DNA from 2 places in the Xanthomonas hydrangeae genome. Region 2 is predicted to be linked to the other one. Evidence: predicted binding sites of a transcription regulator. Region 2 holds the regulator's gene; the other holds the start of a gene.

Region 1 (3,150 bases), 2.6 Mb from region 2:
GGTGGTGTTCTCCTTGGAGACCTGCACCTTCTTCGCACGGCCCAGGTCCTTGATGGTCGCCTTCTCAAGCGCCAGACCCACTTCCTCGGAGATCACGGTGCCGCCGGTCAGCACGGCCATGTCTTCCAGCATCGCCTTGCGACGGTCGCCGAAGCCCGGTGCCTTGACGGCCACGACCTTGACGATGCCACGGATGGTGTTGACCACCAGGGTCGCCAGCGCTTCGCCTTCGACTTCTTCAGCCACGATCAGCAGCGGCTTGCCGGCCTTGGCCACGCCTTCCAGCACGGGCAGCAGGTCGCGCACGTTGGAGATCTTCTTGTCGTGCAGCAGGATGAACGGGTCGTCCAGATCGGCCGACTGGCTCTGCTGGTTGTTGATGAAGTACGGGGACAGGTAGCCGCGATCAAACTGCATGCCCTCGACCACGTCCAGCTCGTTTTCCAGGCCCGAGCCTTCTTCAACGGTGATCACGCCTTCCTTGCCGACCTTCTGCATCGCTTCGGCAATGATGTTGCCGATCGATTCGTCCGAGTTGGCCGAGATGGTGCCGACCTGGGCGATCGCCTTGTCGTCGGTGGTGGGCTTGGAGATGTTCTTCAGCTCGATGACGGCAGCCTTGACGGCCTGGTCGATACCGCGCTTGAGGTCCATCGGGTTCATGCCGGCGGCCACGGCCTTGGCGCCTTCGCGGATCAGGGCCTGGGCCAGCACGGTGGCGGTGGTGGTGCCGTCGCCGGCATTGTCGTTGGTCTTGGAAGCGACTTCCTTGACCATCTGCGCGCCCATGTTCTCGAACTTGTCAGCCAGTTCGATTTCCTTGGCGACGGAGACGCCGTCCTTGGTGATGGTCGGCGCGCCGAAGCTCTTTTCGAGCACGACGTTGCGGCCCTTCGGGCCCAGGGTGGCCTTGACGGCATTGGCGAGAACGTTGACGCCACGGACCATGCGGGTACGTGCGTCTTCACCGAAACGAATGTCTTTAGCAGCCATTTGTATGTAACTCCGGAAATGGGGAATAGGGAATGGGGAATCGGTAGATCAACAGCGTGAATCGGGCCTGGGTGGGATGGCGAAGGGCGCTAGCCGCTTTGCCTATTCCCGATTCCCCACTCCCGATTCCCGGCGCATGGCGCCTGATCAGCCGATGACCGCCAGGATGTCGTCTTCGCGCAGCACCTTGTACTCGACGCCTTCGGACTTGTAGCTGCTGCCGGCGTACTGGCCGTAGATGACCTTGTCGCCGACCTTGACCACCGGCGCGCGCAGGCTGCCGTTGTCCAGGGGCTTGCCGGCGCCGATGGCGACGACTTCACCCTTGGTGGACTTTTCCTTGGCGGAGTCCGGGATCACGATGCCGCCGGCGGAAACTTCGTCGGCTTCGATCGGCTTGACTACAACGCGGTCGTGAAGCGGCTTGATGCTCATAGAGAAAGACCCTCTTAAGTGATTGATTGGCCTGGAAATTATCGGCGATGTTAGCACTCGTATGTGACGACTGCCAGCACAGCGCGCGGAAAAAACCCGACAGAGCGGGTGCGGGCCAGAGATTGTGCTGTGTGGCCAGCTTTCAAGGGCTGGGGGCAAAAATTTTTTCGCCGGGCAGTCCAGTCCGAAGGCGTCAGGGCAGCTGACCAGAGCTGGCGAGCGGTTCGCCCGGTCGCTGCGGGCAGAGCGGGTTCAACCGGACTGCGCAATGGCTGCTGCGCTTGGCGCACTGGGCAGCAAAAGTAGTCGCCGGGTCAGCCGCACTAAAAATGGAACCAGGTTCCACCGATTGTCATGCGCACGTCTTACAGTCGGCAACGCATTCCCCGATCACAAGGAGCTGTCGATGAGGTTGCCGTCCCGTGCTGTGTCCCTGAGCTGCATTCTTCCCCTGGCCTGTGCGTTCGCACTGGCCGTCCCCACCGCCCACGCCGCGGTGTTCATCAACGAACTGCATTACGACGACGCGGGCGCCTCCGGCGACAGCGGCGAAGCCGTGGAAGTGGTGGCCACCGCCGGCGAATCGCTGAGCGGCTACCGCATCTATCTGTACAACGGCAGCACGCCGGGTGCGGCCACGGTCTACGCCAACACGGCGGTGCCGGCTGGCAGCCTGGTCAGCTGCGGCAGCCAGGTGCGCGTGGCCACGGTCAGCTACGCCAGCAACGGCGTGCAGAACGGGCCCAACGACGGTGTGGCGCTGGTCGACCCCAACGGGCAGCTGGTGCAGTTCCTCAGTTACGAAGGCGCCATCACCGCCAGCGGCGGGCCCGCCGCCGGCATCACCAGCCAGAACCTGCCGGTCAGCGAGAGCAACAGCAGCGCGGTCGGCAGTTCGCTGCAACTGACCGGCACCGGCAGCAGCGCGGCCAACTTCAGCTGGGCCGGCTCGTCGGCGCAGACCTTTGGCGCGTGCAACCGCGGCCAGAGCTTCAACGGCAGCGGCGGTGGCGGCGAGACCGGCGCGGCACCGACGATCACCAGCACCACCCCGACCCAGGGCGCGACCGGCTTTCCCGCCGCCGGCGACCTGAGCGTGGGCTTCAGCGAGGCGGTGACGCTGAGCAGCGGCGCCTTCGCACTGAGCTGCGCCAGCTCCGGCACGGTGGCGCTGAGCTACCCGACCAGCGGCACCCGCTTCAGCCTGTCCACCAACACCGCCTTGGTCGGTGGCGAGCGCTGCACCCTGGCGATCACCGCCAGCGCCATCCGCGATGCCAGCGGGCTGAGCCCGGCCGCCAACCAGGCCATCGCCTTCACCGTGGCCACCGCCAGCGGCGGCGGCACCGGTTACTACTCGCGGGTCAACACCGCCAATGCCAGCCAGTTGCGCTGCTCGCTGCACACCGTGATCAAGGGCCACACGGTCTATCCGTACAGCGGCTCGGGCACCAGCACCTGGACCATCCTGGAAATGGCCGACGAGGATCCCAACAACAGCGGCCGGATCCTGGACGCCTACCGCAACCGTAGCTACGCCAAGGGCAGCGACCGTGCCGGCACCGGCAGCGGGCTGACCTACAACCGCGAGCACACCTGGCCCAATTCGCTGGGTTTTGGCAGTGCCAGCGGCGACAAAGGCTTGCCGTATGCGCCCTACACCGATACCCACATGCTGTACCTGACCGACACCGCCTTCAACGCCGACCGCGGCAACAAGCC
Region 2 (3,150 bases):
CGATGCGGCCGGCGTCCTTGGTGGCCTGACGCTGGCTGTCGTTGAAGTAGGCCGGCACTGTGATCACGGCCTCGGTGACCTTCTCGCCCAGGAAATCCTCAGCGGTCTTCTTCATCTTTTCCAGCACGCGTGCAGAGATTTCCTGCGGCGCCATACGCTTGGCATCGCTGGTCTGCACCCAGGCATCGCCATTGTCGTGGGCGAGAATGCCGTACGGCACGTGCGAGATGTCCTTCTGCACTTCGGCGTCGGTGAACTTGCGGCCGATCAGGCGCTTCACCGCGTAGAACGTGTTCTTCGGGTTGGTGACCGCCTGGCGCTTGGCCGAGGCACCGACCAGCACTTCGCCGTCCTTGGTGTAGGCGACGATCGAAGGCGTGGTGCGATCGCCCTCGGAATTTTCGATGACGCGGGCCTTGCCGCCGTCCATGATCGACACGCACGAGTTCGTGGTGCCGAGGTCAATACCAATGATCTTGCCCATGGATACGCTCCTGATGATTCTGTAGCTGTTTCCGGCGACGCCGGGTCTGGCTGAGATGTGGGGGTGGTGCGCAGGTGTTCAAGCCACCTGTACGAATCTGCGTTCCGCGTCCGCGCCGGCCAGTTCAGCCGGCAGCAGCCTTCAGTCGTGCTTGGCCACGACCACCAGGGCCGGGCGCAGCAGGCGATCGTTGAGCAGATAGCCTTTCTGGAACACCTGCACCACGTGGCCCGGTGCGATGCCCTCGGCCTCGCCCTGGCTGATCGCCTGGTGCTGGTCCGGGTTGAACGGCTGACCGACCGGATCGAGCAGGGTCAGGCCGTTGTCGGCGGCCACCTTGAGCAGTTGCTTGTAGGTCATGTCCAGACCATCGCGCAGCGGGCTGGGCTGGCTGCCAGCCGCGGTCAACCCAGCATCCAGGCTGTCGAACACCGGCAGCAGCTCGCCCAGCAGCTTCTCGTTGGCGAACTTGCGTGCATTGTCGACATCGCGGGCGATGCGCTTGCGCTGATTTTCCAGATCGGCGCGCTCGCGCAGGGCGTCAGCCTTGACCAGCGCGATCTCGCTGCGCAGCGATTCGATCTCGGCCTTGAGCGGATCGGTCTCGGGTGGGTTCTGGGACAGGTCTTCGGAGTCGAATTCGGAGTGGTCTTGGTTCATGTGCACAGTTCCCGGGCCGGCGGAACGCCCGCCCCAACGTCACCCCGTATGTGGGCGCCTGCGCGCGTTTCAAGCAAAACGATCGCCCCGATCGACTCCGGTTATCGCGTTGCGGGCGGTTCCATGGCCGCGCCCAGCACCTGGGCGGCGGTCTGCACCAGCGGAATCAGGCGGTCGTAGGCCATGCGTTTGGGCCCGATCACCCCCAGTACCCCCAGCACCTGACCGTTGGCGGCGTACGGCGCAGTGACCAGCGAGACGTCTTCCAGCGACACCATGCCGGTTTCTTCGCCGATGAAGATGCGCACGCCCGGCGCCTGGATGGTGCGTTCGAGCAATTGCAGGATCTCGCGCTTGCTGGCGAAAGCCTCGAACAGCTCGCGCAGGCGATCCAGGTCCGACAGGTCCTGCACACCCATCAGACGGGTCTGACCAGCCATCACCATGTCGTCGGCCTCGGCCGGCACCAGCGCCTCGCTGGCCAGGTCCACGCTGTGCGCCAACAGCTGTTCCATCTCGTCCTTGGCCACGCGCAGCTCGCGCAGCAGCGAGACGCGGATATCCGATAGCGCGCGCCCGGCAAACTGCGCATTGAGGTAATTGGCCACCCGCTCCAGCTCGGCCGGCTCGTAGGCGCGGCGCGGCTCGATCACCCGGTTCTGCACCTCGTTATCGGCAAACACCAGGATCGCCAGCACCCGCCGCGCATCCAGCGGCACGAAATCGATATGCCGGAAGGCGAACTGCTCGCGCCGCGGCGCGCTGACCACGCCGACGAAGTGGCTCATCGCCGACAGCATCTGCGAGGCGCTGCCCAGCAACGACTGGGTGCCGTTGCCGCTGGCAAGCTCGGCGCGCAGGCGGCGCACTTCTTCCTCGCCCGGCGGCTGCATCTGCACCAGGCTATCGACGAACACGCGGTAGCCGTGCGCGGTGGGAATGCGCCCGGCCGAGGTGTGCGGAGAGCTAAGCAGCCCCACGTCCTCCAGGTCGGCCAGGATATTGCGGATGGTGGCCGGGCTGACATCCAGCCCCGCATGCTGGGCCAGCGTCTTGGAGCCCACCGGCTCGCCATCGCGGATATAACGGGCAATCAGCGTGCGTAGCAGCTGGCGTGCGCGGGGGTCGAGCGTTGGGGACTGTGACGCGCGCATGGGATCATCCGGTGAGACTGGGCATAGATAATCTCTGGCCCCGTGATTGGCAAGGGTCTCATTCCCTCGCCGCCCCTCCCACCCTAAGCTTGCCCAAAGCGTCCACACTCGATCCCATGCTCAGACACCTCTCCATCAAGGATTTCGCCGTCGTCCGCGCCACCGAACTGGAATTCGGGCCGGGCATGACCGTGGTCTCCGGCGAAACCGGCGCCGGCAAGTCGCTGATGGTGGACGCGCTGGGCTTTCTGTCCGGCCTGCGCGCCGACAGCGGGGTGGTCCGCCACGGCGCCGACCGCGCCGAGCTGTCGGCCGAATTCCAGCTGCCAAGCGAGCACCCCGGCCTGACCTGGCTGGCCGACAACGAGCTGGACGACGACGCGCAATGCCAACTGCGCCGCATCATCCGCGCCGATGGCGGCTCGCGCGCCTGGATCAATGGCCGCCCGGTCACCTCTTCGCAATTGTCCGAGCTGGCGTCACGGCTGGTGGAAATCCACGGCCAGCACGAGCACCAGGCCTTGATGGCCCGCCATAGCCAGCTCACCCTGCTCGACGCCTACGCGCGCAACAGCGCGCAGCGCGAACAGGTGCGCCAGGCCAGCCGACAGTGGCAGGCGCTGCTGGACGAGCGCGATGCGCTCTCGGCGCAGGGCGATGTCTCCGACCGTATCGGCTTCCTCGAACACCAGTTGGGCGAACTCGAACGCGAAGACCTGGACCCGGCCGCAATTGCCGCGCTGGACGTCAATCATCGTCGTCAGGCGCATGCCACCGCGCTGATCGACGCCTGTGAAAGCGTCCTCCAGCAGCTCAACGGCGACGATGGCGCATCGGCGCTGGGCCTGCTGC

What was found. Region 2 encodes HrcA, which represses chaperone genes, less so after heat shock. Its sites were predicted from a motif close to TTNGCACTCNNNNNNNNNGAGTGCNAA; they were not measured.
Region 1: a site for HrcA is predicted at 1,479-1,505, ahead of NYR97_RS05045 (co-chaperone GroES). Genes of this name have one in related genera too.

What each region holds. Positions count from the first base shown of each region.
Region 1 covers NZ_CP103836.1:1,257,042-1,260,191, forward strand. The annotation lists gene groL (chaperonin GroEL) at 1-993, opposite strand, end outside; gene NYR97_RS05045 (co-chaperone GroES) at 1,141-1,428, opposite strand; gene NYR97_RS05050 (endonuclease) at 1,835-3,150, shown strand, end outside.
Region 2 covers NZ_CP103836.1:3,971,927-3,975,076, reverse strand. The annotation lists gene dnaK (molecular chaperone DnaK) at 1-484, opposite strand, end outside; gene grpE (nucleotide exchange factor GrpE) at 626-1,144, opposite strand; gene hrcA (heat-inducible transcriptional repressor HrcA) at 1,246-2,298, opposite strand; gene recN (DNA repair protein RecN) at 2,415-3,150, shown strand, end outside.